Regions from separate parts of the Paenibacillus sp. FSL K6-2524 genome, predicted to be linked through region 3. Evidence: riboswitches for the same ligand, from Rfam matches in the RefSeq annotation. Region 3 holds a riboswitch; each other region holds the start of a gene.
The links. Region 3 has a riboswitch for cyclic di-AMP ahead of NST85_RS23650 (TrkH family potassium uptake protein). Riboswitches for the same ligand answer to the same signal wherever they lie in the genome.

Region 1: linked by a shared signal. The riboswitch ahead of NST85_RS18270 (hypothetical protein) and the one ahead of NST85_RS23650 (TrkH family potassium uptake protein) in region 3 are both predicted to bind cyclic di-AMP.
Region 2: linked by a shared signal. The riboswitch ahead of NST85_RS00560 (C40 family peptidase) and the one ahead of NST85_RS23650 (TrkH family potassium uptake protein) in region 3 are both predicted to bind cyclic di-AMP.

What each region holds. Positions count from the first base shown of each region.
Region 1 is NZ_JBBOSP010000001.1:3,983,064-3,993,680, forward strand. It holds gene kdpC (potassium-transporting ATPase subunit KdpC) at 1-200, opposite strand, end outside; gene kdpB (potassium-transporting ATPase subunit KdpB) at 238-2,271, opposite strand; gene kdpA (potassium-transporting ATPase subunit KdpA) at 2,288-3,964, opposite strand; gene kdpF (K(+)-transporting ATPase subunit F) at 4,041-4,118, opposite strand; gene NST85_RS18265 (hypothetical protein) at 4,246-4,680, opposite strand; cyclic di-AMP (ydaO/yuaA leader) riboswitch at 4,859-5,046, opposite strand; cyclic di-AMP (ydaO/yuaA leader) riboswitch at 5,459-5,625, shown strand; gene NST85_RS18270 (hypothetical protein) at 5,752-6,279, shown strand; gene NST85_RS18275 (hypothetical protein) at 6,266-6,673, shown strand; gene NST85_RS18280 (hypothetical protein) at 6,889-7,257, shown strand; gene NST85_RS18285 (ABC transporter ATP-binding protein) at 7,271-7,942, opposite strand; gene NST85_RS18290 (ABC transporter permease) at 7,939-9,057, opposite strand; gene NST85_RS18295 (sensor histidine kinase) at 9,127-10,461, opposite strand; gene NST85_RS18300 (response regulator transcription factor) at 10,500-10,617, opposite strand, start outside.
Region 2 is NZ_JBBOSP010000001.1:123,299-133,915, reverse strand. It holds gene NST85_RS00590 (ArsR/SmtB family transcription factor) at 201-581, shown strand; gene NST85_RS00585 (heavy metal translocating P-type ATPase) at 578-2,830, shown strand; gene NST85_RS00580 (YwhD family protein) at 2,931-3,443, opposite strand; gene NST85_RS00575 (M1 family metallopeptidase) at 3,622-5,622, shown strand; gene NST85_RS00570 (hypothetical protein) at 5,782-6,612, shown strand; cyclic di-AMP (ydaO/yuaA leader) riboswitch at 6,843-6,977, shown strand; gene NST85_RS00565 (C40 family peptidase) at 6,984-7,475, shown strand; cyclic di-AMP (ydaO/yuaA leader) riboswitch at 7,734-7,870, shown strand; gene NST85_RS00560 (C40 family peptidase) at 7,875-8,357, shown strand; gene NST85_RS00555 (GNAT family N-acetyltransferase) at 8,718-9,239, shown strand; gene NST85_RS00550 (c-type cytochrome) at 9,380-9,736, shown strand; gene NST85_RS00545 (4a-hydroxytetrahydrobiopterin dehydratase) at 10,072-10,374, opposite strand; gene NST85_RS00540 (hypothetical protein) at 10,573-10,617, opposite strand, start outside.
Region 3 is NZ_JBBOSP010000001.1:5,112,734-5,123,350, reverse strand. It holds gene NST85_RS23680 (helicase DnaB) at 1-350, shown strand, start outside; gene dnaI (primosomal protein DnaI) at 400-1,356, shown strand; gene NST85_RS23670 (YqzM family protein) at 1,429-1,584, opposite strand; gene trxA (thioredoxin) at 1,832-2,179, shown strand; gene uvrC (excinuclease ABC subunit UvrC) at 2,301-4,238, shown strand; gene NST85_RS23655 (CPBP family intramembrane glutamic endopeptidase) at 4,220-5,944, opposite strand; cyclic di-AMP (ydaO/yuaA leader) riboswitch at 6,233-6,396, shown strand; gene NST85_RS23650 (TrkH family potassium uptake protein) at 6,470-7,804, shown strand; gene NST85_RS23645 (potassium channel family protein) at 7,822-8,487, shown strand; gene NST85_RS23640 (cation:proton antiporter) at 8,518-9,756, shown strand; gene NST85_RS23635 (alpha/beta hydrolase) at 9,798-10,617, opposite strand, start outside.

The DNA of each region.
Region 1 (10,617 bases), 1.1 Mb from region 3:
ACTACAACCCCATCTTCATTCTTCAATAGGCTCCCATTCGCTTGGGAAGGCATGAGAACTTGGGCGATGGCTGTAGATGCCAGAGGATAAATGATTCCGCAGAGAACAATGAATACCAAACTTAGTCGTACAATAATAAAGAAATAAGAACCTTTCGATGGTGACTGCTGTTCAGGAGCAGCTTCGATGGAGTTCGCCATGATGCTCTCACCCTTTCTATAATTAGTCAATACGTCGTTATATCCACACACTTACAATCATATCAATGATCTTAATACCCACGAAAGGAACAATGATCCCACCCAGTCCGTAGATCAAAATATTACGGCTGAGTAGCTTAGTGGAACTCATCGGTTTATATGAAACACCTCTCATAGCAAGCGGAATTAATAACGGGATGATGATCGCATTAAAGATTAGCGCCGATATGATCGCCGAGCTCGGTGAGCCGAGTCCCATAACATTCAATGCTTCCATCTCTGGAATAGCTAATGTGAACATCGCTGGTATAATTGCAAAATATTTGGCGATATCGTTCGCTATACTAAACGTTGTCAAAGCGCCTCGTGTCATCAGCAATTGCTTACCTATAGCTACGACTTCAATAATCTTTGAAGGATCGGAGTCTAGATCGACCATATTAGCTGCTTCTTTGGCTGCCGACGTGCCGCTGTTCATCGCTAGACCAACATCAGCCTGAGCTAGAGCAGGTGCATCATTCGTACCGTCACCTGTCATGGCTACCAGTTTACCTTCGTTCTGTTCACGGCGAATGACAGCAATTTTGTCCTCAGGCGTACTTTCGGCAATAAAATCATCTACTCCAGCTTCGCGAGCAATCGTTGCGGCAGTCAGTGGATTGTCACCCGTACACATGATCGTCTTGATCCCCATAGAGCGAAGTTCTTCAAAGCGTTCCTTCATGCCAGGCTTAACCGTATCCTTCAGATAGATGAGTCCATAGATCCGGTTATCTACCGCAACAGCAAGCGGGGTTCCCCCTAGCCGGGCAATGGCATCCGAGTTACTATCCAAATTAGTAGGAATCTGACCCCCTTTGGACAGTACCCATTTCTTCACGGAGTCAACCGCTCCTTTACGAACGGAGCGTCCGTCAAGTAGATCAATACCACTCATTCTTGTTTCCGCCTTGAACTCTACGAATTCACCACCATCTCCAAGACTGCTGTCATAACTGCAATCTAGCTTCTTAGCCAATTCAATGACAGAACGTCCTTCTGGTGTCTCATCCTTCAGTGAGCTTATCGCTGCCCAAGCCGTAAGCTCGGCTTCCGTTTCATTCCCCACGGGTACAAATTCACTTGCCATCCGGTTACCGAAAGTAATAGTACCGGTCTTATCTAATATCATCGTATTGATATCACCGGCAGCCTCAACCGCCTTCCCTGACATCGCCAGCACATTAAACTGAGTAACGCGGTCCATGCCTGCAATACCAATCGCTGAGAGTAACCCGCCGATCGTTGTAGGAATCAGGCAGACCAGCAATGCAATCAAGACTGGGATTTCAAGGTCAATATTTAAATAGCTCGCAATGGGACGCAAAGTAACTACGACGATCAAGAAAATAAGTGTCAAACTAATCAGGAGCGTATTCAATGCGATTTCATTCGGTGTCTTCTGACGCTTGGCACCTTCTACAAGTGAGATCATCCGATCTAGAAATGATTCGCCTGGGTCGCTTGTAATCCGCACTTTGATCTCATCACTCACCACTCGTGTACCCCCAGTGACGGAGTTGAAATCACCACCCGCCTCTTTAATGACAGGTGCGGATTCTCCTGTAATAGCCGATTCATCAACGGAAGCTAGCCCTTCAATTACCTCGCCATCACCAGGGATTAGTTCTCCTTGCCTTACGATGACGATATCTCCCTTACGAAGTTCTGAGGAAGAGACGGTCTTAAGTACCGTTCCCACCAACTTATTAGCGGTAATATCCTGTTTCGTCTTCTTGAGCGAATCAGCTTGCGCCTTTCCTCGTCCTTCCGCTAGTGCTTCAGCAAAGTTTGCAAACAACACAGTAAATAGAAGAATAAACAATACGGTAATGTTGAATCCTACTGAATCTTCAGCGTTGAAATACCCTGGTGCCAACACCATGAGTAAAACAACGATCGTTCCGAGCTCAACGACAAACATGACCGGATTTTTCATCAAAGTTACCGGATTAAGCTTTATAAAACTATCCTTAACAGCGCTTAGGATTATGGGTCCGGTCAGCAGCTTTTTTCTTTGTACAGTACTCATCTAGATCTCCCTCTTCCTATCCTAAGGTCAAATATTCTGCAATCGGACCAAGCACGATGACCGGCAGAAAGGTCAGCGCACCGATAATTAGTACCGTAACAATCAGAATACCCGTGAATAGGTGATTGTCTGTACGGAAAGTACCGATTGTCTCTGGAACTGGCTTCTTGCGGAGCAGGGAGCCTGCTACTGCAAGCATGGCTATCATCGATATATATCGTCCTAGCAACATGACGATCCCTGTGGTGATATTCCAGAAGGATGTGTTATCCGCAAGTCCTTCAAAACCTGAGCCGTTATTAGCGGCAGAAGAAACATATTCGTATAATACCTGAGACAACCCATGAAAGCCGGGATTCGTAATAGCACCTTTACCGAGATCAGTCAGAAAGGCCCCGGCCGTAGGTACGAGAATAATAAGCGGATGAGCCAAAATCGCGATCGCGATCAGTTTCATCTCCCTCGCTTCTATCTTTCGTCCGAGAAATTCTGGTGTCCTACCAACCATCAGACCGCAGAGGAACACGCCCAGGATGGCATACATCAGCATATTGATTAGCCCGACACCCTTGCCGCCAAATACATTGTTCAGCATCATCAACGCCAGTGGGGTAACCCCGCCCAGTGGGGTCTGAGTATCATGCATATTGTTAACACTACCTGTGGTCGCCGAAGTTGTTACAGCAGTAAACAGCGAGGACTGTGGTATACCGAAACGTACCTCTTTACCTTCCATGCTGCCCTGCGATGAATCAATTCCCATGGCGTTAATGACGGGGTTCCCTTTGCTTTCGGCATAAAAATTCAGCGAGAGTAGCAGGACGAATAACGTCATCATCGCGGTGAAAATCACCCAACCTTGACGCTTGTTCTTAGCGAACAAACCAAACATATACGGTAGGGATGCCGGTAACAACCACATTGAGAGCATTTCAATTACATTGGTAAGTGGGCTCGGGTTCTCAAATGGATGCGCTGAGTTGGCACCGAAGAACCCTCCTCCGTTAGTACCTAAATGCTTGATCGATTCTAGTGATGCAACCGGGCCGATGGCAATTTGCCCAGTTTGCCCCTCAAGTGTAGCGACCTCCAGTGTCGACTTCAGCGTCTGTGGTACCTGTAATCCTACCAACACTAGGGTAACCAGTAACGCTAAAGGAATGAATACACGGATATGTGCTTTGACAAAATCCTCGAAGAAGTTTCCCACCGACTTTTGCCCGGTTATCCCTCTGACAAAAGCAACAGCAACCGAGAAACCACTAGCCGCCGAGGTGAACATCATCATCGTAATGACCGCCATTTGCGAGAAATAGGAAATCCCCGTTTCACCGCTATAATGCTGTAGATTCGTATTCGTCATGAAGCTGATTACTGTATTAAAAGAAAGCGTCTGCTCCATGCCCCCGATTCCATTCGGGTTTAGCGGTAATTCCCGCTGCAATCTAAGAAAAATATAACTGAAAGCTACCAATACGATATTGGTCAAAATAAAACTCATCGCATATTTTTTCCAAGACATTCGATCCCGTTTTTTCAATCCAATCAAGGAATAGATGCCCTTTTCAATACGCGAAAACCATTTATCCGTACGATTCGGCTCATTGGAAAATACATGAAATAAATAAGTGCCCATCGGCTTAACCAGTAACAGCAGGATTCCGATTACAACAACGATTTGTAAAATGCCCATGAATGACTGACCCTCCTATAATTAGGCTTATATTGCCTAAAACTTCTACAATATTTAGAGTTACGTTATTATGAAATTAAAATTTTTCCGGATAAATCAAGGCATACACTAAATATAGGAACAATAAAAAGGTAATCGAGATAATCAGAATCACAATTCATTCCTCCCCGTATCTTCAATTACACGTTCGCACCAAGTCGTAAATCCATAAAACAAACCGTATATAACTGCTAATGCAACCACCATATACAGATCCATCATGGTTCATCACACTCCTTTCATTATTCTAATAGGGCGGATTTGTCTGCCAGAAAGGCCACATCACCGCTGTGAGAATAAATTACATATTTCGCCCCAAGCCCCTTATACACTAATCGCGGATTTATAGAAGTTGTGATTACAAAAATGGGTTTTCTCGTCCATGAGCGGCACATCTGAATGTAACGACAACATAACGTAAGGCTGCTCTCAAACAGATATACTCTTCCTACCGGGAACGGCGGGAGATTCCACGTATTCGGATGACTCGTATCTGCCAAAATACAATGCTCGATTCCCAATTCTTCTAGCCGACTTTTGCCCATTTGACTGTTGGTTATCCCTGCTACCTTAATGCCTTTGAATTTCAATAATTTTATGAAATTTTCTCCGGCCTTTGTTGGTGCCCATACAACTACATATTCTTCTTTCGCCATCTCTATCTTTCCCTTTCTCAAGCACATAAGGAGGCAACGAAAATCTCCGAACGATCCTTTGATCAGTCATCATTTTCGGACACAGTTCCCAATCACTGTGTCACGTCATTAGACGGTACCTGTAAATAATTTTCATAAAATGGCACAACAAAAAGCCACAGAGGAAATCCTCTGTGACTCAAAAGCCGTCACATTGCACTCATCCTCTCTCCATACGCTTACGAGGTTAGCTGTCGGATTCGGGCGGTGAGAGTCGCCCTACCTGTATCAATGCACTACTCATGCATCATTTACAGGATTCACCCCATAATCGGCTCCGACTCTCACATCGGATGCCCATTGTTGGTTCCCCCGCTTTCCTTAACGGAAATTAAGCGGATAAATATTCGATTGTTTTTTGAATTGTGTGATGGAAACAGGAGTAATCATACATTCAAGCTGATTTATTGTAAAATGCGATTGTTGCCAAAAAAATGCAAATTCGAAACTAAATACATATTGGAGAGCGCTTACTTGATATCTATACTCCTTATCTCTCTTATTTTCGTGAGTTTGCAATGATTATCGCGAAAATGGTAATGATTGTGATAAATTTAATACAGAATAGAAAATGGGGACTTTGACCACTCAAAAACCTATAAATCAAGAAACCGAGCCTGAGAGAGGTAGAGGCCTTGTAATAGGTCACATATATGCTTTTAGTCCATTTTTTCTCCGTTGTTGCCCGAATTTGGTTTAACCCTGACTTAAGAGATAACTTTTGACTTTTACAAAAGGATTCAAGCCATAGTATCATTCTGAGGAACACACGCTGAATTACCGCGTTCCGCGGGAAACGGGGGAACCATCAGGCCGATAAGGCCTACTGGGGTGAATCCGAAGGAGATGATTTGTAGTCTCATAAGGTAGGGCGACTCTCACCGCCCGAATCCGACAGCTAACCTCGTAAGCGCATAGAGAGAGACCCTTCATTCGCCACGCATTTGCGTCAGGTTTATTTGTCCCTGTAATCGCAAACCGCAGCAGAGGTCCTACTCTGTCTGCGGTTTTTTTGATGCCTACAATGAAAGAGTTGCAAAGGGATGAGTCACTTTGAATGGAAAAAAGGTTTATTATTTGGGGATACATCAAAACATGCTTGAACCCGTAAGTCTAAGCTACTTATGCTTCGGGGCGCTATGGTATGAGGATAATAATCAGCGATATATTGTGGGTTACGGATTTGGTGAGAACAAAATAGAGGTGCTTCGCCAGTTTAGTAACCATTCATCTTGTGAGAAATGCATGGATCCAAACATTGTACGCGAGGTGTATAGAAGCATTCGGGATAAGCAGCAGAAACAGGATTGGTCTACACGACTCAGATTTCCACTCTCCAATGTCTTTAGAGCACCTTGGAAGGATGTTGCCTCCGGTTGGTATATCGTAAGATCTCGCAAGATCTTTCCTTTACATCTATCTGCTATTCATAAAAAGAGATACCGGATATGGCTGGAGCATACTGCTGTCTGTGAGAGTGAATCCGAACTGTTCGCTTTTATAGAAAAGGTTAAATTCACCCATCATGTGGATCTTAAACTTATGGAATCCTCAGGAGGAACGCTAAATGAATCAGAATAAACTTTCGCAAATAGAACTCTTTGCTTTTGATTCTCCCCCATTTCTTCTGAGTGGGACAAGACAATCAGAACGATGCTGGCATGTTGTCCTTAAGCTTTCTTGTGGTAAAAAATGTGGCTTTGCTGAATGTATCCTTTCTGCGGATGATACAGCAGTGGATTTAATTAGATGGGGTTCCTTCCTAATGAATATCCGGAATAGTACACTTGAAGAAGCGTTGGAGATTGTTCGTCATAAAGACTCTGATTGGGCGAAAAATCAGTTTGAATTGGTTCAGACTGCCTTACTGAAACTTGCTCAAGTCAAATATGTACAGCACAGAATTGCTGTGGGTGCAGAATTATGGGAGTACCGCAATCATTCAATTTTATTAAAGCATTGCCGAAGGTCTTAATCCCGAAGCAGCCTCACTTTGATCTAAATACAACAAATTTAATCGATAAATCTACGGCCTACTTCTCGATTTTATAAATTTATCACAATTTATCTTTAGAGAGGACTTTTACAATGAACAAGTCTCCCTTACTACGAAAACTCCATAGCAACAATAAGATGTATGCAAAATACGTACACAAGTACGCGAATTCAATATACTCCCTTAGTTATGTGATGTTGGAAGAATCCTTTGCAGCGGAAGAAGTAACAACGTGTACCTTTTTAGAGCTCTACGAGCCCTTTTCTCAAGCGGATTGGAATCCTCGTCAGTTCTCTTTGCAAGCTTATCAATTTTGTATACGTCAATGCTCTGAAGGACTGACGAGCGATCCCCTACGATCTACTGAGGCTCTTAACGAGAGAGTCCTGAAGTTTCTATGGTACGGGATGAAGCTCCCCTTAGCCGATATTCAATGCATACTTGGACAAAGTGTTCCTATACTGAAAGCGCAGCTCAGAAAAGAACGTGAACAAGCTAACAAAAAGGGGCATCCCAGTAACCATTCACATGGTTTGTGGAACACCCCTATTTTAAAAATATAAGTGGATGAATTCTTTACACAAGCACTCCATCCTGTAAGTGCAACACACGGTCACACCACTCTAACATTCGCTCGTCATGCGTAACCATGACAGCTGATTTACCTTCTGATTTCACTTCATCAGCTATCATTTGCACCACTTGTCTACCTCGCTTGAAATCCAAGCTGGCTGTTGGCTCATCTGCGAACAGAATCGCAGGATTGTTCATCCATGCCCGAGCTATAGCTACCCGTTGTTTCTCCCCTCCAGATAACTTCTCGGGATAAAAATTACGACGTTCCCATATATCCAGACGTTTCAATAAACGCTCGGAACGGTCTTTCGCTTCCTTGGAATTCATCCCAGTAAGCCTTGCCACATATAACAACTGTTCTTGTACTTTTAAATAAGGCAGTAGATTCGCGCTTTGAAACATAAACCCAATTTTATGCAAGCGTATTGAAGTAAGCTCCTGCTTACTTTTTCCAGTCAGAGACTCTCCGTCCAGAATGATCTCTCCACTCGTTGGAGATAACAGCGCACCCGCCGTTGACAAGAACGTACTCTTACCAGAACCAGAAGGACCAAGAACAGCTACAAACTCTCCTTCATTAACTTCGAGGTTTAAACGGTTAAGGATTGAGATCGTTGAATCTCCGTCACCAAAGGTCTTTGTAACTTGCTTCATTATCAATTTTGAACTCATGCTCCAACCCTCCCAATAGCTTCCAATGCATCTACTTTAGCAACCTGAGTTACTGAAATAAGTGATCCTAACAAGGACGTGACCACAAACAGACCACTTGTTAATAAAGCGGTAGACAGATTCATCTGGAACGGCATGGATTCAGGAAGGATTGACATTAATCCCCATGTCAACAACAGACTCACACTAAGACTTACAACAGATAAGATTAAAACCTGTCCTACCACACTTCTTGCGAGATATGCTGTCTTCGTTCCCATGGCTTTCAATATCCCAAATTGACTGGTCTTTTGAATCGTTAGGACATAGAAGAAGACTGCTAGAACGAATGCACCAATAACATATAAAAAGGATATCATCAGCAAGAGTGATTTTTGCTCTTCCGCATAACCTGGAATATTAGAAACAGCTTCTTTTTGTGTCATCACTTCCAAGTTGTCCACTTTCCCCGATAACGCCGTTGCTTGATCAGAAGTGACATCTAGTGCAATAGCATTAAACAGGGATGATTTCAATATCTCAGGGTCCTGAGACATCAGCCCTTTCATGGTTTGCCAGTCATGAATATTCATAAAAATAACCGGAGTATGGCTATAGGACTGATTTTTGACAATTCCCGTAACCGTCAGAGTCATTCCCGTCGATTGATCTTTAATGGTGCTACCAATCTTCAATCCTGCATCAGCTAACTTAGAATCCACCAAGACATTCCCATTGTCATCATTGGTGACAGCTTCACCTTCCACAACTTTAGGTGAGAGTGCTCCTGCCATATCTACTGCAAAAAAGGTAACATCCGATTTCGTATCCAGTCCTTCAACTGTAACTGCACTCATTTGCATTGCAATTGGAGTTGCGTTCTCTTCTCCTACAATCGAGCGGACTTTGTTCAAATCATCTTCACCCAGTTGCGAACGTCTAAATTTCTGCTCCGCATCCCCCTGCATCACGAAATGATTATTTGACATACTTTCGATTGCCGAGATATTCGCGTCAGCAAGTCCCTTCGCCAAACCGGTTACGAATAGAACCAGAAAAGAGACTAACAACATAATGACCATTATAAAAATGTATCTAACCTTCGAGTGTCGCATTTCTCTTAGTGCTAAGAACATAAAAATTTCCCTCCTTGTCTCTATGACTCTAGTTTAGGAGGGAAACATGAACGGAATATGAATAACAAATTACAAATACGGCAAAGTCACGGTAAATACGGTTCCTTCTCCTAGCTTACTAGCTACTTGAATCGACCCGTTGTGAGCATGAACAATTTTTTGAACAATGGAAAGTCCGAGCCCCGTACCGTTACTTTCACGAGTTCGCACCCGATCCGCCTTAAAGAAACGGTCGAAGATATTAGGTAAATCCCCCTCAGCAATGCCTTCACCCGTATCGGATACAGTAACAATGCAGTGCTTGTCCTGAACTTCTGCAGCGATCATCACCTTACCGCCAGCCGGAGTATGTTTTATCGCATTTGAAATGAGATTCATCCATACTTGATGCAATAAATCTTCATCCCCATATAAATTCATGTCAGGCACACTTAATTTAAGAAATAATTCCTTATCCGTAAGTTTCCATTCCATGATTTGAGCGACTTGACGAATTTGGGCGCGAAGATTAAATGTTTTCATGTGCAATGTATTTGAATCATAGTCCAAGGTGGATAACGTCAATAATTGCTTACTTAGTAAGGATAACCGTCTGCTCTCCTCTTCTATAATAGAAAGATAATAAACCCTTTGATCATGTGTTATCGATTGATCCTTAAGTGTAGTAGCAAACCCCTGAATAGAGGTAAGTGGAGATTCGATTTCATGAGATACGTTAGCAACAAATTCCTGTCTCGCTCTTTCAGTCCGTTCCAGTTCTTGACTCATTATTGTAAAACTATTTGCTAATTGCCCTATCTCATCACGTCTTCGAGTCTGCACTCTCAAGTTATACTTCCCCTTGGCAATATCTTGGGTAGCCACAGTAAGCCGTGAAATCGGTCTTACGATATGAAGAATGCTAATCATTAAGAAGAGAAAACTAAATAAAACGGCCGCACCTAAGAGAAGTGCAAAGAACACTCGCAATTCACCGAATTGCACATTAGCATCTGGACGCATAAACATGGCGAAAGTCCGATGTTCGATTTGTACAGGTACACCTATCGCATTTTCTATTTCACTATCAAAGAATCCTGTAATAAACAAATTGGCCTTATACTCAGCGACACCATGAAAAATATTTCCGTCTAATACATGCTGTAATTGCTCCTGTTTCAAATCGTAGCTCTTAAAGGGGTTACCAAAAAAACGTTCATCCCCTTTATTGTCCGTCAAGTATATTCGATATCCTAGCGAAGCAGCATTACTAAGGTATTCATCAATCGAGTTCGGATGCTCTTCACTAAATTTCTGTAGGTTCAACGCCATTTGTGTTAATTTCTTATCATTTTGAGGTTTTATCTTTACATGATAATAGCCGTTTGATAACAGAAATCCGAGAAGAAAGCTCACGACAATCATCGAACAAAATACAATGCACATCCTTGCATATAACGACTTCATGTATTCACCAGCTCCAATTTATATCCTACACCTCTAACAGTACGAATAATGAAGCTATCCTCGTAATCGGCAAATCTTCCCCGCAACCTTTTAATATGTACATCAACTGTTCGT
Region 2 (10,617 bases), 5.0 Mb from region 3:
TGAATTCTTGTAGGTGTTGAGACTACAAATAGACTCAATCTGGGTATAGGAGTTTACAGAAACATTCAGACGATCGTTCGAATTTCGTTGTGCATAGGCTAACACAAGAACATTCAAACGTAGGCTTGAATATAAAATGAATTGGGAGTATAATACATTCAAACAATCAAATGAACGTTTGAATAAGGAGGTTCCAATAGATGACTAAACAACCTGTAGTCCAAAATGATACTTGTGAACATCAATGCGGAGATACTACCAGAACAGATGAGTTACGAAAAAGTCTGATTGACGATGAGATTATCGGCATGGCCCAAATGTTCAAGGCACTGTCTGATCCCAATCGGGTGAAAATTGCTTATTTGCTTCTACAAGGTAAAGAATTATGTGTATGTGATATTGCTGCCGTTCTTGATAGCTCAGTGGCCACGGCATCTCACCATCTGCGTCAACTCAAAAATATGGATATTACAAAGTCTCGTAAAGTAGGTAAAAATGTCCTCTACTCGCTAAACGACCATCATATGGAGGCACTGGTTACCATGACACTGGAACACCAAAAGGAGAAGAGATCGCTATGAATAACTCCAAATCTAACCCACAATCTAGCGGAGATGGATCCGCAGCCCGAGTAGAATACCGTGTTCAAGGCTTATCCTGCGCCAACTGCGCGCGCGAGCTTCAAGATGAGCTTCAAAAAATGGAGCATGGGCATGATGCGGCACTCATGTATAACAGCGGACGTCTCCTAATCTCTCCTAAGGCAGATCTCTCCCGTGTTGAAAGCATACTGAAAGGCGACGGCGCCTCCCTGGTCAAGAATGGAAGAGAGCAAGAGAAAGGGCACGCTCATGGTGGTCACAACCACAGTCATGATGATGGCCATGAACATTCTCACGACCATGCAAAAGGACAAGATCATGGACATGATCACGGACATAGTCACGGTGAAGGTGAAAGGCTTGTTAAATGGATGCTCAGTTTATCCGCCGTCATTTTTGCAGCCTCACTTGTACTCGGATCTATACTTCCCGAAAATGCTCTTATTGTTATGTATCTGACTTCGATGGTTCTAAGTGGTTACTCTACTTTCTTAAGAGGACTACGCAATCTGTTCCGATTGAAGTTCACCATGGACACACTCATGACGGTTGCCATGGTTGGAGCTGTTCTAATAGGTGAATGGAAGGAAGCTACGCTAGTTGCCCTCCTTTTCGGTCTGAACGAATTGTTAGAAGGATACGGCATGAGTCGTGCCCGTAAGTCAATGGAAGCACTCCTAGACGCAGCTCCGAAACAAGCAACCCTGATCCGTGAAGGCAAGGAAGTAACGGTTCCGATCAGTCAACTTCAAGTCTCAGATATCGTTCTCATCCGCGCTGGAGAGAAGATTCCCTCAGACGGCACTGTCCTTGAAGGCCATAGCGCTGTAAATGAAGCAGCGATTACAGGCGAATCAATCCCTGTCCCTAAGAAGCCTGGATCGCCCGTATTTGGCGGTAGTGTCAACGCCGAAGGTTTATTGAAAGTCACGATTGATAAAGCATATGAGGACTCATCGCTAGCTAAAATCATGCATCTTGTTCAAGAAGCCCAAGATACAAAGACGCCAACTGAACTTTTTATCGATAAATTTTCCAGATACTACACACCAGCTATCATGATCATTGCAGCGCTCGTCGTGCTAGTTCCGCCACTCCTGTTCGGACAGCCTTGGATGAAATGGGTATACGAGGGCCTGGCCATTCTGATCGTTGGTTGCCCATGCGCCCTAGTTCTCTCTTCACCTATTGCCTTGGTTAGCGGTATGACACGTTGCGCACGAAATGGTGTCCTCGTCAAAGGCGGGGTTCATTTAGAGCAACTTGGCAAGATCAATGCCATCGCTTTTGACAAGACCGGCACACTCACCAAAGGTACTCCAGCTGTTATACGGGAGATCGTATACGATAACGAAAAACTCCACAAAGTGGCTGGAGCGATAGAGAACGGCTCTTTACATCCACTCGCTAGTGCTATCGTTCGGCATATTACTGCAAAAGGAACACCCAAGTCATCCTTCCCACAACCTTCTGACTTGGTAACACTACCCGGTGTAGGCATACAAGGGAATATTGAAGGTACTCGCTATTTGGTCGGAAGTGAGGAGGTCCTAGAACAAGCTTCTCTTTCTAACGTGGAGAAAGCACAAGTGAAGGGCGATCTGCAGCGTCTAAAAGACGAGGGTCTTACCGTCGTCCTTGCAAGCGATGACCGCCACGTGCTTGGTCTCTTCGGTCTTGCCGATGAGATCCGTCCTGAGAGTCAAGAGGTCATCAATCAGCTTCACCGTGCCGGAATCGAGCATACTGTCATGCTAACGGGTGACCATTCAGGTTCAGCTCAAGCTATTGCCGCCAAGACTGGCGTAACTGACTGGCATGCAGGCCTCCTCCCTGAGCAGAAGGTTAATAAAATCAAGGAGTTGTCTCGCAACTGGAAGGTCGCTATGGTTGGCGATGGCATTAATGATGCTCCAGCACTTGCCGCTTCCTCCCTGGGGATCGCGATGGGTAAAGGTACGGATAGCGCCGTAGAGACTGCTGATATCGTTCTAATGCAGGATCACCTTGGCAAACTACCAAGCGCCATCCGTACCGCAAGACAAGTAAGTCGGATCATCCGTTGGAATATCGGCATCGCTTTAACCCTTAAACTAATTGCAATACTACTCACAATTCCAGGTTGGCTCACCCTTTGGATTGCGGTTATGTCCGATATGGGCGCTACAATTGTTGTTACATTGCTTGGACTAACCGTCCTTCTTGGGAAAGATAAACAAGTGAATTGATAAATTATAGTACTTTATGAATTAGATTTTAGTTTCATTATTAAAAAAATGGCGTTCAAATTGGTTATCAATTTGAACGCCATTTACTCTATCGCAGCTTTTAGCCTTCCAGTGCAGTCTTCAATTCCTCTGGGGAACGGTCCCACCACTCGTTATTGGTCTCAATCAGTAAGTTCTTGAGTGCCAACTTCTGCTCAGCACCCAAACCATCTAGAATAATCCGTCTCTTGAGAGCATAATCCATCTTGTTAACATGCTCGGCAAGAATCTTCCACCCACGCCGCGCTTCTGTATCAATCGACATCTCACAAGCCGTCATCCCGCCGTAAAATTGTCCTTCAGCCCCGCGATCTACCGCTACCCACACGATCCATACCTGCCGTCCATTCGGAACATCCTCGCGATTTACCGAGAATTTAATGCCCTTCTCAACTTTGCTCTTGGCGTGCATGGCACCGATATCAATATAAGCCTCATCCCCATCAATAATAACAGGTGACATGCTGTTCAAATCAATTGAACCCGCACCGAAGCCTTTATGCTTACTTTTCTCTTCATTACTAATAATATTTAAGGCAAAAATCTTCTTGCCTGGTTTCTGCGTGTTATCCATAGTCCCCTCCAACTTTCCTGATACAACCTATATTTATAATACAAAAAAGCTTCCGCCAATATGTTTCCCTGGTATGGGTACCTTCGCCCCAAACAGATTAATTTTATTTTAGCTAATAATCTCCCAAATGCAAACATATACATGCTGTAGATGCTTGTCAACAGGAGGTATCCATTGCATGACCAGACGAACTATTATCATTGGCATTTCTATTCTTAGCTTATGCCTCATCGGCGGAGCCCTGCTGTTCAACCTTCGCTCAGATCAGGACAATCTGCCTTCACTCGCTTCAGAAATGGGCAAGCCTCAGACTGTACAAAGTCTGACAGAAGCACCCTCTACCACACCAATTGAAAGTATTCAGCAGCCCACAGCGGAAGTGCTGAGTCAGCGAGTTTCGGAGTACCACATCAATGTGGCGCTGAATGAGAAGGAAGGAACGCTCACCGGATCGGAAACACTAACCTGGACCCACCCCGGTAAGAAAACCGTAAACGAATTGTATTTCCATCTATACCCCAATGCGTTCGCCTCAGCCGAAACCACATTTATGAAGGAATCAGGCGGCAAACTACGGGGTGACGCTATGCCAAAGGATGGTTGGGGCTCCATGGAGTTAACCGAGATCCGAACCAGTGACGGTATCTCCTTACTCCACCGGGTACAGTATGTTCAACCTGATGATGGGAATGTAAAAGACAAAACCTTGGCCAAAGTACGGCTTCCCGTCTCCGTGCGGGGCGGAGAGAGTATAACGCTAAAGGTCAATTTTACCGTCAAGCTCCCAAAAATATTTGCCCGGATGGGGTCCGCCGGAGATTTTGTGATGGCAGGGCAGTGGTTTCCGAAATTGAGTGTCTATGAACCCGCAGGCACGCGTGGTGTAGCTACAGAAGGTTGGAATCTTCATCAATATCATGGAAATTCTGAATTTTATTCTGACTTCGGCATTTATAACGTGAAGATTAATGTACCCAACAACTACACTGTAGCCGCCACCGGATTTCCGACCAAAGCTGCAGTAATAGATGGGGACCGTAAGACGGTGCAATATTATGCAGATGATGTACATGACTTTGCATGGTCGGCTTCACCTAACTTCGTCTATGCAGAGGAACCCTTTTCTTCTCCCGATGTCCCGGGTGTCCGGATCAAACTATATCTAGATCCAGCTCACAAGGATTTAAAAGAACGCTACTTCTATGCAGCCAAAGTGGCATTATCTAATTTCAGTAAATGGTATGGGCAATATCCTTATTCTACCCTATCTATTGTTGTCCCGCCCGCCGAAGGCAATGGAGCTGGTGGAATGGAGTATCCAACACTTATAACCTCTTTTGGAGCGAGCAGTGACTCTCCCGGTTACGAAGAACTTGAGCGAACTGTCATCCATGAAATTGGACATCAATATTTCTACGGTATGGTAGCGAGCAACGAATTCGAGGAGGCCTGGTTAGATGAAGGTTTCACCTCTTATATAGAAGACAAGTTAATGGAACAAGAATTCGGCATCACTGCGAACCTGCCTATTCAGGCCGCTATGATCTCCTCTCCTGTCTCACTAACACAGGTCTCATGGAAGTATGGTTCAAGTGATAACTATGCCAAAAATGTCTATTACCGCGGCAAACTAGTTCTGCGCGACATCGAGAACCAGGTCGGGAGCAAGACCATGAACCGGATTTTATCTACCTATGCGCACAAATATCGGTTCAAGCACCCCACATCGACTGATTTTCAAAAAATTGTAGAGCAGGTCACAGGACGCTCCTGGAAGCCTTATTTCAAACAATATGTATATGACGGTGAAATGGCTGATTACTCCATCAATAGCATCACCGTGAAGCCTATCAGTCAGGATAAGAGTCCATTGTACGAATCAACCGTCAGTATCAGCCGGAATGGGGCAACAACCCCCAAAGTTCCGCTACTCTTTACCTTCAAGGATGGACATACGACTCACAAAGTATGGACCGGAGAAGACAACCAAATCCAGATGAAACTGGAATATAAAGAACCCCTAGTTTGGGCTATGATTGATCCCGACTATTCACTGGTATTGGAAAATAAGCATATTAACAATTTCTTTAACGCTGACATCGATAAGACGCTCCGCACACGCTCTAATCTAGGAATCGTCAAACTATTGGAGTCCCTACTTGGATCATTCCTATGGTGATACCTAGCTCATAAAACTAAGGCTGTGCTTACGATGTAAGTTTTGCTCGATGCTTATTCAAGTTGCTACGCCCACAAAATCCATGCTTACGACGTAAGTTTTGTACGACGTCTATTCTATGGTGCTACGCTCACAAAACTTTTAGGAGGGAAGAAGGTTATGACCTATGTTCGCAGTGGATGGGGGCATCTAAAGAAGCAGTTTCCCTCCGTCATTATTCTGTTTCTATATCAACTTCTCTGGGGTTTCTTTCTGTACCGGCTAGTTGATACGGCTGTCACCTCGGTGCTACAAAGATATCCGGATCCTTCACTTAGCGACCTCAGCCGGATTCTGTTTCTTGTTGAGGGTCAAATCGGACTACGGGAAAACCCCGATATTGCAATGTACTTCTGGATTTTGGTCAGCATGGTAGCCATTCGTTTGGTACTGGCTCCTCTAATTCAAGCCGGCATCTTGTATGGATTAATGCCCCAGGAATCACGAAAATCCGGTTTGCCACTCTTTAGAGGAATGCAAGTGTTCGGGAAGCCGCTTTTTCTCTTTTATCTTCTAGAACTCATTCTTATTTTAGTCCCAGCATTTTGGATTGTACCTAAATTGAATCATCTCTGGCCTAGTTTACTGCAAACAGGAAGCGATCTTCCCACTATATTAACCATAGGGGGCTATGCGCTTGGATGGGTTTGTTACATCTGGATCCTAAGGCAATGCCTCCTGTTCGCCCAGTTTGGATATCTATTTAAAATGGGTACCTGGGGTGCCTTACTGACGTGTATAAGATATCTGTTACCAGGGATAGGCATTTCACTACTGCTAGGGATATTCAGTTTTACGGTGTTCATGTTGTTCGGTACCATCTCATGGTTCTGGACAGGTTTAATCGCACTTATTCTGCAACAATTACATCCATTATTCCGAAGCATATTTAAAGTTTGGCAAGTAACGTCTCAATATCAGCTCTGGGAAACAAAGTCACAAAAAAGTTAATTTTATTTTCTCTCTACTAACTTCCCTATTCCCTTGTAACTCTAAGACCCCCGTATCTTTACGGAGGTCTTGTTCTCTATTCACTCTGTAATTCTCGCTATTTAACTATTGCCAAAAGATACCTACCCCTGCTACAATAACAGCAGTACAATTCCAGTAACAACTTTGTAATTATTTTTGTCATCTTTAGCAGGAATTCTACTCTCGATGTAGAATATGTATTCTCGGGTGTTATATCATAGCCGAATTCCCTGACCGGGGAACGGGGGAACCATTTTGGGTGAATTGATCTCGCTTCAGAGGGATCATAGGGGACCTTCAACCGAATCCTTAAGCTAACCTCGTAGGCATTGGAAGGAGCTTGACCTGTTTTGAGAAAAAAGCTAACCGCAGTAGCAGTAGGTTGTGCCCTCTTATTTACTTTAGGAACTGGTAGCGCTTTCGCAGATTCCAAGTTGGACAGTGCTATTGACAAGGGCCTAGGTACTAAATATGTTTCGGGTGGAACTACAACATCAGGATTTGATTGTTCCGGATTCACTATGTTCGTATTTAGCAAACTCGATATCGAGTTGCCTCATCAATCAGGATCCCAATATAAGATGGGAACTGCTGTAGAAAAAGATGAGTTGAAAGCTGGCGACTTGGTGTTCTTTAACACTAGTGGCAAAGGCGTATCTCATGTAGGCGTATTTGTTGGAGACGGAAAGTTTGCTCACGCTTCTTCTTCTAAAGGAGTAGTTATCAGCAAGCTAAGTGATGATTATTATGTTAAACGCTATGTTGGAGCTAAACGTATACTCAGTACAGATAAGTTTGAAGAAGTAGCTACAGATTCACCAGATCATGATGATGTAGAATAATAGTAACAAGCAAAACCCGCAGAGGTTCCATTCGGAATCCTCCCTGCGGGTTTTTTTATTGCCCACAGGAATTATTACCACGTTAACGGGAATTATAAACGGATGGGAGACATCATTATGGGAATATCGACCAAATAGGGTGTTGAACTTGTAAAAGTTTGCTCACTTTGATACACTAATCAAAGTAAATAGTAACAACTTTGTAATCTGTCTTGTAACAGTAACTACGACTACGACTACGACTACTTTCAGGTGCACATCATTGAACAGCCGAATTCCCGGCACCGGGGAAACGGGGGATCCAGTATGGGTGAATTGATCTCGCTTCAGAGGGATCATAGGGGACCTTCAACCGAATCCTTAAGCTAACCTCGCAGGCATTGGAAGGGATTTGACATCTTGAGAAAGACTTTGACAGCAGCGGTAACTAGTTTAGCTATTTTGTTTACTATGGGAACAGGAAGTGTCTTCGCCGATACCTCAAGCAAAACACCATTAGAAACTGTAGTTAGTTCGGTATACGGTACACCCTACAAATTTGGGGGAGTTAGCACAAGCGGATTTGATTGTTCCGGATTCACTAGGTATGTCTTTAAGAAGATGGGTGTGGATCTTGCTCGTGTTTCTACAGCCCAATACCAGCAAGGTAAAGCCGTATCTAAGAGTCAACTAAAAGAAGGGGATCTCGTTTTCTTCAACACGTTAGGAAAAGGAGTATCTCATGTCGGTATTTACATCGGTGATGGAAAGTTTGCACACTCTTCATCCTCGAAGGGAATCAGTATTGATAAACTAAGCAATAGCTACTATAAAGCTCGTTATGTTGGAGCTAAGCGTATTTTGAGCCAATACAGTTACTCTGTCTATGCCGCTGAATCTTGATTTCTTTCATAAAACAAACACAAACATAAGTAATGTAAGATAAACTTTATCGCCACAATTGATTCTTGCCGGAATCTATTGTGGTTTTTCGTATTCTATTCAACAACACGGATACTCAGCAATATATGCCGGATAATCAATATTGGTTCAATCTCTCTTCTTTATAACGAAATTTTTAATTAAAAGGTTTCCGCCTTTTACTAATTTCCTTATAATGAGAATTACCCCTTCACTTCACATTTCAAACATCTCAAACATTAGAGTCTTTACAATGATATAAAATCCCGTTACAGTGAGGGTAAACTGACTCTGCTGGAGAACGCAAAATGCGGCATTCCTACGGTCCAAGGAGGCATAAAAATGGATAAACCTATTCCCCAGTTTCAGATAGCCGCTATGGAAGATAGTCACGGAGCGGAAATAAGCACATGGCGTTACGATTCCCCTTATGATGTCTATAGTTGGCTACCTTGGGAACAAATGAAAGCGCTCGATGTAGAATTCGGTAATCCAGTTTTACGGGCCGAGCAGTATGTTTCCCTATTGGATGCAAATGGAGTACTTTCTGGATTTGCCCAATACTTTCCACTAACTGATGTGACAAGACTCGGGATCGGTATGCGACCTGATTTATGTGGGCATGGTATGGGGCAGTCATTTGTATTGACGATTGTGGAGGAAGCCTTACGTCGCACACCACATCATGTCATTGATCTAGAGGTACTGACTTGGAATACTCGGGCAATCCGAGCCTACCAAAAATCCGGTTTTACGATTACAGATTTATATGAAAAATTGACTCCCGGGGGAATATCCAAGCCATTTTATTGCATGGTATACAAAGGAATTCCAACTCTTCCAGAAACGCCAACTTCAGAATGACTATGACAATCTGCACATTATTTCAAAAGATTTGAATAGTATATAAAATAAATATTACTATTTTTGACACAAACGCTTTGATCCGCTACCAGGTTCCGTTATAATAAAGGGGATAGTTTACATTTGGAGGGACGATCGGAATGCAAAAGTGGATCATGAGCGGGTTATTCTTCGTCGCGTGTGGATTAGCCCTTGTATTAATGCTCTCCTTACCAGGCAAAGAACAAGTTGCACAAGAAAATAAACCTCAAATGCCAGAAGTTACGTTAAGCGCAGAGCACGCAGAAACCGTTGTCGCGACAAGTTGTATTAGTTGTCACGGGGATCAGCTAGAAGGAAATGTGGGACCAAATCTACAGAAGATTGGTGCCGAGTTATCCGCAGAGCAACTCTACGCAATCATCAATAAAGGTAAAGGTAATATGCCTGCATTCAAAGATAGACTAAAGGACGAAGAAATTGCCAATGTCGCACTATGGCTAGCAGAGAAAAAATAGCATAATTTACAGAATCGCAGGGAAGGCCCGCGAGGAGCATGTTATCATCTCCTCGCGGGCCTTCTGTGCCATCCACACATTTTCACATCATAGAGCACTACATGCCTGCTTTGCAGCCAATTGGATTAACCTACTAGCTATGTTATGGCATAAGCGCCTTAACTATCACTATGCTAAAGTACATTGGACCAGTTGCGCCGAATCACTGCAGCTTGGCGTCAGCACAGTATTTAACGAAAGTAAGGACGCAGAAGAAATGCATAAATATATCTATGTGTCCTGACTAATGCAGATCTATCTATATTCATTAAAATTCAAACTAAAACATGTAAAGCTTATCGATCTACTGCACTGGATTTTACGAAAGCTTCGTTATATTGCTGCGCTTCTTTAATATCCACTGCCGTAATCCCGCCTGATTCCCATGATGTTAAGCGAAGCGTTACCGTCTTATGGTCAATGGTTATAAAAGGATGATGATTGAACGCCTCTGAGATTGTAGCCACCTCATCAACGAACGCAATACCTTTCATAAAGTTGGAGAACGAATATTTACGCACTATCCATCGTCCTTCCTCCAGCTCCCACCCCTCCAACTTTTCCAAATGCGCTTCTACTTCTTGCGGTGTAAACGGCATTCTTCTTCCTCCCGTTCTTTCAGAACTTCTTAAATTTACCCAGTTTATTATATTCCCCATGCCTACCTGATCATACGTGAGAGAATCATCCATTATTCCTTAGAACTAAGTCACACCATATGCTATATAAGCTATTCTTTTCCTAGTCTATTTTACCACTCATGTGGGCTCATTCAAAATTAGTTAGGGGAACCCCCGTCAAACTAGCTTGACGGAGGTAAGTTCCTTTTCTCCAATGAGGAA
Region 3 (10,617 bases):
TCCATTATTTGATGAGCCTCTTAACCTCGGGTGGAGAACAACGGATTAATCGTAATTTTGTGGATGCTATCGCATCGAATATGTTGCTGAAACAAGTCAATTCCTATGAGAAGGCTGTTCAGTATATACGTGAACAGTCGAAGGTGAAGGATAAAGTTGCAGCCGCCTCCACAGGTGGTGCGGCCGGCGCGGGACGTGGACGTACGTATAGTAATCGTGGAGTGAAGCCGAAGCCTGAGATACCTATCGTTGAACGTTCGAGTGGGGAGCAGAGTGTCTCTGATGAGGATTTTGCTGAAATGCTTAAGTTGGCTGAGCAGACACAAGCAAGCAAGAATAGAGGCAGTTAAGCGGAACAGAATTGTATATATATAGAATGAAGGATGGTGAATATAACGCATGGAATCACTCGGGCAACTGTTGTCGCAAATGAAGAACCCACAACTCCGTCGGAGGTCAGAAGAACTTTCCGCAGAGCTACTAAATTCACCTTTGGTACTGTCACTTCGCGCGGCTCATCCAGAGCTAACAGATGAACAGTTGCATCTTAATATGGCTAAGCTGTATCAATATGTGAATACGAATCGCCATTGTAGTAATTGTCCGGGACTTGATGATTGTCCTAATGATTTTCCAGGACATTATACGAAGTTGACAGTCGAAAATACGGGTGGACGTACCCAATTGATAGATCGGCAGGTTCCTTGTGATAAGCAGAATCAGAGGCAGACGGAACTAGCGGTGAAGAAGCGGATACATAGCTTCTACGTGGATGAACGTGCCCTAGAAGAAGGCTACAATGAAGTAGAGATCATGATGAAAGATCGTGAGCGAGCACCAGCCGTGACTCAGGTTATTAAATATATCAATGAGACTAGAGAGAATGGACTTCAGACTCAAGGGCTCTATCTCGAAGGTCATTTCGGTACCGGAAAGACCTTTCTAATGTGTTACTTACTTCATGAACTGGCGAAATCGGGATATTCCGGAGTGATCGTCTACATGCCTGAGTTTGTGGAAGATTTAAAGTCGATGATGCTGGATAATCAGAAGCTGAAGGAATCGGTGGAGGTTATGAAGCAGGCGGACTTGCTCATCTTTGATGACATCGGGGCTGAAAATTTAAATCCTTGGGTTCGCGACCATGTGATGGGAGCTATTCTTAATTATAGAATGAACCGTAAGCCGACCTTTTACACTTCGAATCATTCGCTTAGTGCTTTGGAGAAGCATCTAAGCTTTACGAATAAAGATGGGGAAGAACAACATAAGGGTCAACGTTTGATGGATCGGATTGCCCCATTTGTGGACGTAGTACAAGTTCATGGGAGTAACAAGCGTGGGCGAAATCAATAAATAAAATACAAATACAAAAAAAGGCCGGATTCTCTTGGAGGAGAAGATCCAGCCTTTTTGCCGTCCAGCTTCTTAACCGGCTATAAATTTTACGATGACCATTCCGAAGAAAATAACGGCCATGAGCGTAAACATACCGAAGAAACCGTTCATCAAATCAAATAAATCGTTGCGTGGCTCTTCGTTGATATGCGCTCTTGGGTCGTTTGCATGTGGGTTAGCGTCCATATTGGCGTAGCCTCCTCGGTCAAGTTGGAAACATCAATGATATATGTTATAGACAAAACGATTTTGGGTTATTAATAGTATAACCATTTCTACTTTATTTTGTAAAGAAGGCGCTTTAACCGCGCGTGTAACGGTGATTACCCATTCTCAAAAAAAATGTGGTATAATTGGCAAGACGCCATTTTAGGATGGATTCATCATTATGAACTGAATGAAATTGTGTTTGTTCTGAGAATACTGTGCAAACATGATAAAACAAACATATAGGAGGAGATTTATTATGGCAATTGTTAATGTATCCGATCAATCCTTCAATAATGAAGTAGAAGGTCAAGGTATGGTCCTTGTTGATTTCTGGGCTCCTTGGTGTGGTCCCTGCAAAATGATCGCTCCAATTCTAGAGGAATTGGCTTCAGATGTAGGAGATTCGGTCAAAATAGCAAAAGTGAATGTGGACGAAAACCCGGAATCAGCGTCCCGTTTTGGTGTGATGAGTATTCCAACATTGATCCTTTTCAAAGACGGGCAACCCGTTGATAAGGTTGTTGGATTGAATTCCAAAGAAGCACTGAAAAACCTGATCGCTAAACACTAATAAGCTTTATTGCTTCTTTTTGGTTGCAAGGGTATGTTTTCCCCACGCCTCCGGCATGTCCGGGGGCGTTTTCTGTATATTATTCGAAGTGAACAATTCCATAGGGGAGGAAGTCACGGGCATGGATTTGATTCATGATTCACAAGAACAAGAGAATGAACAAGAGCAAGAGAAGGCTATGGAGGCTATCCGTCACAAGTTGGCTTTATTACCTGATCTTCCGGGCTGCTACTTGATGAAGAATAAAGAAGGTACCATTATTTACGTTGGTAAGGCAAAGGTCTTGAAGAACCGGGTCCGTTCTTATTTCACAGGCAGCCACGATGGTAAAACGCAGCGACTTGTCTTGGATATCCGAGATTTCGAGTATATTGTTACTGGAAGTAACATGGAAGCACTCATTCTGGAGTGCAATCTGATCAAGACTCATCATCCACGCTATAACGTGCTATTAAAGGATGATAAGACCTTTCCTTATATTAAAATTACAAACGAAGAACACCCTAGGCTTGAAGTCACTCGGCGAGTGTTGAAAGATAAGGGGAAATATTTCGGACCTTATCCGAATAGTTATGCAGCTCAACAAACAAAAAAACTATTGGATCGGATGTATCCACTGCGCAAATGTAATGTCATGCCCAAAGATGTTTGTCTCTATTATCATATGGGGCAGTGCCTTGCACCATGTGTAAAAGAAGTGCCTCAGGAAACGTATGAGAAAATGACGCAGGAAATCAATTCCTTTCTCAGTGGTGGTCATGAGGAAATCAAGAAAGAACTACAGCGTAAGATGCATGAAGCCGCAGAGGAATTGTATTTTGAACGTGCTAAGGAATTACGAGATCAGATCATCAACATAGATGCGCTAATGGAGAAACAGAAGATCACGATGGCGGATGCCAAAGACCGCGACGTGTTCGGTTTTGCTGTCGATAAAGGCTGGATGTGTGTCCAGATATTATACATGCGACAGGGTAAAATGATTGAGCGTCATGCTTCGGTCTTTCCGTTCTACGGGGAAGCCTATGGTGATTTTCTATCCTATGTAACGCAGTATTACAGTGATAATCCGGCGGTGCCACAAGAAATTCTTCTACCTGAATTGAAGGGGCTTGCTGGGGATGAGGAAAGTGTTGATTCAGCGGAAACGGTGATAGATGCCACAGGAGTGACTGCAAGTGTTGCTGGTGGCGAATCATTGGACCCGGCGAGCGGAGCTGCAGCGCTACAGCAATGGCTCGGTGTGAAGGTTCTCGTGCCTCAGCGGGGGCTTAAGAAGCAGATGGTGACGATGGCTGAGGATAATGCCCGCGTCTCGATTGACGAGAAGTTCAAGCTGATTGAACGAGATGAAGAGCGGACTTCAAAGGCTGCGGAGAATCTGGGCCGGAGTATTGGTCTCGAATCAGTTTCAAGAATCGAAGCTTTTGATAACTCCAATATTCAGGGAACGAATCCTGTGTCGGCTATGATCGTCTTCATTGATGGGAAGCCAGCTAAGAAGGAGTATCGTAAATATAAAGTTCGAACCGTTCAGGGACCAGACGATTATGAGACGATGCGTGAAGTCATTCGTCGCCGGTACGAACGGGTGCTGAAGGACAATCTGCAAATGCCTGACCTGATCGTTGTAGATGGAGGGAAGGGGCAAATCTCGGCAGCTGTCGATGTACTACAGAATGAGCTGGGGTTGTATATCCCTGTGTGTGGTCTCGTTAAGGATGCCAAGCATAAGACGGCTCAATTGATGGTAGGTGACCCACCAGAGCCAGTTCACTTGCCACGTGACAGTCAGGAGTTCTACTTGTTGCAACGGATTCAGGACGAGGTACACCGGTTTGCTATTTCATTTCACCGTGAGCAACGTGCCAAGTCGATGGTTACCTCACGTCTGGATGCTATTTCTGGCGTTGGTGAGAAACGTCGCAAACTTTTGCTGAAGCATTTTGGCTCACTTAAAAAAATAAAAGAGGCCTCAGTCGAAGACTTTCGGCCCCTGTCGATCGGCGAGAAGCTCGCCAATCAAATTATTAATGCCCTTCAGGATGAGGAGTCGTAATCAACGGCTCCTCTCTTTTTTTGTATCAAAGGAGTTCTTCGTTCCTTTCCCGGTGGGTTGAATAGATAAATCACATAAGCAACGATAGCAGGAAGAATAATATAGAACAATCCTGCCACCAAGTTAATCGATCCTCCCATAAAGATGAGGCTAAGTGCCATTAAGATACTATCAAATATTACGTGTGAGAAGACAGCCGCGATGAAGCCATAACGCAGGAAGATGAAGCTGAATAATAATCCGATAACTCCTAATTCAATAGGACGTGTTATGACAGGATAGATTGGATATAATGTATGTCCGAAAGCCCAGATCATGGTTGTAATGAGACTGGCAACGAATGTGTTACGAACGATCTTTTTGAGCATGGGAATTCCAAACAGACGATATACAGCTTCTTCACCAATACCGGCAACCCAAGCGAGTAAAGGAAATAATAACGGATATAACAGATTGTAAGGTGATTGTGTAGCGTCTGACGTTGACCAGAAATGAATGGTTTTATCCAAGATAACGAATATGATGGACTGTAGACCAAGTAGAATAAAGGCCCAAGCGTAACCATCAGCCATAGAGCTCAGGACATGACGCCCATATCCGGGTTCCTTAGAACGTGCCCACAGATTAAGGCCATTCTTCTTTAATAGACCATCCCCTCCAACAAGTGAGAAGTAGACGGAGGCAGCCATAGTCAAGGTCAGTATACCTTGTACTAGGAATCCGATGATTAGGAATATCGGGTCCACGCCTTCTTTTTGCAGATAGGGAAGCATATTTATTGCACCTATTATAGAGAGTATAAAGTAAAGACTGGATAGAAATATCCCACGCTTAAAAGAAGAATGGGGCCGAGTCTTGGCGCTGAATACGATGGCTAGAATACCAAGTACTAAAGTAAATAAAGCATACCCTCCAAACGTGAGCCAGTATGCTAATCTCGTCTGAGCATCCACGTAGTCGATGTGAGACTCAGGAGTGCTGAAATAGGTCTCCATTGAAGAGACTGCTCCAAACTCGAAGCGGATATCGATGAATCCTTTAGATTTCCCTATTTCGTTGTCTTGAAGTTGATATTGAATCCCGATCTCCTCTTCCCCAGAAGCTAGGATCAATTTATCTTTAGTGAATCCAAATGATTTCAGGTAAGGGGTCGCCAATGCATCTTTTTCTTCCAGACTTAAATTACCTTCTCTAGCTTTGGCCATTAAGGTAGTTGTTGATGATTCGGAGCTTAGTTCAAGCATCAAATCTTTAGTTGAATTGCTAGCGGAAGCAATTTTCTCGAAACCAACGACTTGCCCTGTTGTCATATGCACATCTACTGTTACCGCAGAGTGGATTTCATCAGGATTTTCAAAACGAACGCGGAACAATTCCAAAGGGAACTGTTTATCATAAGTTTTCAGATACGATTCCATTAATTTTTCCTTGGATAAATAACCATAGACCTCTGAATAGGTCTCATATGTAACTAAGGTTTCATTTAAGTTTCCTGAAATACCGAGAGTTGATTCCATAAAGTTTACAGCAGATTGCTTTGCTTCGTCTTTCGAAATGATATTTTTCGTTTGCTCGACTTGAAGTGACTCTGAGACAGTGGTAGGGAGAACTTGTAAGAGTACAAAAATAACGAGTCCTAGTGAGGCCAATATCCAAAGTGTACTCGTTTTTAGTTTGCGTCCGAATGGTTTAACAGCAGCATTCATTATAAAACCCCTTTAAAATGAAATTTTATTCAAATTTAGATCAATTCGCTTCATATTCGTCTCAGTAAAGATAACACAGGGTGAAAACATTCGCCATAAGTGAGAACGAAATGTTGAAAAGCCGCAATAACATCGGTAAGGCTTAGCAAAGCTGGGAGAAGGGATGACGTGGAACAGCGTTTCGCCTCTTTTAGGTTTTTTTCAATGTTTTTCATGGAAATGAAGCTTTGTGATAGGGAAGAATAAAGATTATAATCCATTTGACTGAAATGAATGTAAATAAATGAAAATAATATTTGGCCAAATTTCCATGTGAAAATGGGGGAACCAATCTGTAGGGGTGAATTTTACTTCGAATCTTGGATTGAATTATTTCCAGTGATGAAGTGAATAGGGCAACTGTGCATGCCCGAATCCGTCAGCTAACCTCGTAGGCCTTTGCAGCAGGAGCCCAACCACCGCAAGGCATTGGATTTCCAGTGTCTTTTTTTATTGTTCTTTTTATTAACGTGATGAGGTGAACATGTGTTGTCTAAATGGTTTAAACTTTCCCCGCCGCGGATATTGGTGTTCGGATTTGCCGCGATAATTATGGTCGGAGCGCTATTATTGATGCTCCCAATTGCGAGTACAACAGGTGAAACACTCCCCTTTGTTGATGCACTCTTTACGGCAACTTCGGCTACATGTGTAACGGGATTGATCGTGGTTGATACGGGAACCCATTTCACTACCTTTGGCCAGGTCGTAATTATGCTCCTGATTCAGGTCGGGGGCTTAGGTTTTATGACTATGGCAACCTTATTCACTTTTGCACTCAAGCGAAAAATTTCATTGAAAGATCGATTGGTACTCCAGGAAGCAATGAATCAAAACTCAATGGAGGGTATTGTTCGTCTAATCCGTAAAGTATTGATGTATTCGTTAGTGATTGAGTCTTGTGCGGCGTTAGTCTATACGATTCGTTGGGCCTTCGATATGCCTTGGGGTCGAGCTATTTACTTTGGTATCTTTCATGCGGTTGCAATGTTTAATAATGCTGGCTTTGATCTATTTGGTGGGTATCAGAGTTTAACGATGTATGTAGGGGATCCTATCGTCAATTTCGTCACGATGTTCTTAATCGTCGCCGGTGGTATTGGCTTTATCGTGATGTCCGATTTAATCGACTTCCGTCGCCGCCGTAGATTATCGCTTCATTCTAAGGTGGTATTAACGATGACAACTACACTTATCCTAATTGGTGCGCTTGTGATCTTTATATTTGAATTTACAAACCCTAAGACGCTTGAACCCCTGAGCTGGGGTGTAAAGATATGGAGCGCATTCTTCCAGTCCGTCACACCACGTACGGCGGGAGCAAATACACTGGACATTGCTGCGTTACGACAAGCAACACAGTTCTTTATGATCATTCTGATGTTCATCGGTGCGTCACCTGGTTCCACAGGGGGCGGGATAAAGACGACAACGTTCACTATACTTGTTGGTGCTGTCCTTTCAATGATCCGTGGACGGGAAGACCTGGTATTGTTTAAGTACCGTCTGGCACAAGAACGAATATTCAAGGCTGTGACGATCACGATGTTGTCGTTATTTCTCGTCATTGTTGTCTCCATGATATTATCCACTACTGAGGATGTTAGTTTTTTGAGTATACTATTCGAGGCAACATCCGCATTTGGTACAGTAGGGCTATCGATGGGGATTACAGGTAAACTGACGCTCATTGGTAAAATTATAATTAGCTTCACCATGTTTGCTGGAAGGCTTGGGCCTTTAACGTTAGCTTATGCACTGGGACCAAAAAAGGGTAAAGAACTTTATCGCTATCCAGAAGGTAAAATGATTATTGGATAAGGGGATTGACGAAAAAAATGAAAAAGCAGCAGTTTGTAGTGATTGGACTTGGACGGTTTGGTTCTAGCCTCGCATTGGAATTGATGGATCTCGGGTACGAGGTTCTCGGGATTGATCATAACGAAGAAATAGTTAATGAACTCAGTAATCGTCTTACGCATGCCGTAGTGGCAGATACCACGGAAGAAGAGGTACTTAAGTCGTTAGGAGTTCGCAATTTTGATTGTGGCATCGTGGCCATGGGTAGTGATATTCAGCGGAGTATCCTAACCGCGATCTTATTGAAGGATTTAGGAATCAAAACCGTAGTTGCTAAGGCCATCTCTGTTTTACATGGACGGGCACTTGAGCGACTCGGAGTGGATCGTGTGATTTTTCCAGAACGTGATATGGGGATTCGGGTTGCTCACCAGCTTGTGAATCCGAATTTACTGGATTTTATTGAATTATCCAAAGAATACAGTATTGTCGAAATGATAGTTCCAGCTTGTCTTGAAAGTAAGAGTATTGGCGAGCTTAATCCACGCGTTCGGTTTGGATGCAGTATCGTAGCTATTCATAAAAAAAGCGGAATTATCGTAGCTCCGACCGCTATGGACCAATTGATTACGGGCGACATTATGGTAATTATAGGATCTAATAAAAATATTGAGGACTTTAAAGCTGTCATTAATGAAGATTAGTTATGATCCTATGGTTGGAGTGTGACTGAAATGGAATCGGCTGTAGGTAAAATAATTTCGGATGATATTATGCTGCTGCTATTTGTTATTTGCGTTGGGATGTTTGCAGGAAAGCTGGCTTCCTGGCTGAAGCTGCCGGATGTTGCAATATTTATTGCTGTGGGTATGCTACTCGGTCCAGGATTGAAATTAATCCACGAGCCGAGTGGCTCCCTGGTTAATCAGATGATTCTAACGGTTGGTTCGGTGTTTATATTGTTTGACGGAGGCCGCAGTTTGAAACTCAGTGAGCTGCGAAAAGTATGGATTACACTATCACTGCTTAGCGTGCCGGGTGTATTGATTACTATGGCGGTGGTTGGTACGAGTGTTCATTATTTGTTTGGTGTAGACTGGGTCTTTGCATTCCTGGCAGCAGCGGTTATTGCCTCTACAGATCCTGCATCGATTATTCCTGTTTTTAAACAGGTCAAAATTAAGGAAAGAGTTCGTGAGACGGTTGAGAGTGAATCGGCATTTAACGACGCTACGGGGTCCATCCTAACTTTCTCTTTGCTTGCAGTGGTTGTTGGAGGCGGGGCATTAAATTTTGGCGCGATGTCCTGGGATTTTGTAAAAACGGCTTTTGGTGGTATTTTAATAGGCATCGTCGTTTCAGCACTTTTTACATATTTAAGCGGGCATGTGCGTCACGGTATACTGCAGGAGTATGCGCCGATAGTAATGATCATTTGCGCTTTATCTTCGTATTGGCTTGGGGATTTCCTGCATGTCAGCGGATTTATGGCTGCGTTTGTTGCTGGTATCATTTGGGGCAATGCCGAAACGTTCCATTTATCATTAAAGCCCCAAGAGCTTGAAATTAATTCCTTTGCGGAGAATACTACGGTTATGATGCGTATGCTGATCTTTGTGCTACTTGGCAGTCAGGTAAATTTTGTTATTCTAGGACAGTACTTCTGGCAAAGTCTTGCCGCTGTGTTGATATTAATGTTCGTAGCTCGTCCGATTACCGTATTGTTATGTGCATTGCCTGATAGAGTAGTGAAATGGACTTGGCGAGAGTTGGTGTTCATGTGCTGGGTTCGAGAGACGGGGGTAATTCCGGCGGCGTTATCGGGGATGATACTTGCAATGGGGATTGCTCATGCTGAGATAATCTCGGCGGTGACGTTTATGGCTATTGTGTTAACGATTATGATTCAGGCCAGTACGACCGGTTGGGTCGCCCGCAAGCTTGGATTAGAAGTAGAGGAAGCTAGCGGGTGACTTTATAAGGTAGTATTAAATTGTATCTCAATTACTATGTTCTATTTAAAATTTTTCTGTAAAAAATCTATTATTACTGTTGACACTTCAGTATCTTTGGTTGGATTATCGAAATTCTCTTCGTCAAAAATAAAATGGTAATCACCTTCACGCACAAAGGTCTCGGTAGTATCCGGGGCCTTTTCTTTAATTCGTTCAAAACTTGCATAAGGGACTTGCGAATCTTCCGTTGAATGGAGCAGAAGCGCAGGTCTATCATTCAACTTTCGAATTTCATTCACCGGGTTAATCTTCATGTTATCAAACCCAAATTCCAATCCTAGATACATCCATACAAAAGGTCTTTCTATCTTTGCAAACCAGGAGGGGGCTCCCATATTTATCATATTATCAATAAAAACGTCGGTTCCAGATGAAAAGGCGGAGCAACTAATCAAACCATCGATTTCCGGAATTTCTCCGATTGCATTTATAGCAGTTGTCCCTCCCATCGAAGTACCCCACACGATAATTGGCGTATCTTTATACTTTTCCTGAGATTTAATATATTGTACTCCGGCCTTTACATCCAAATACTCTTTAGTTCCAAGATATATCTTATCTCCCTCACTGGCTCCATGAGAACGTAGTTCGATCAGAAGAGAATCATAACCGTTTTCTTCCAGTATTTTAGAGTATCCAAAAAAGGCAGTAACGGAGGGGTTGTGAATACCTGATAAGAGGATTACGATCCCCTTTGGTTGCTCTTGTTCTTGTTCGACTTTCCATGCAGCAATAGAGTAATGGTCTTCTGTTTCCAGGGAAAGAGAATCTGCCTTCACTCCGTAATCTTCAGCTGCGTATACTTCGAAATCTACATGC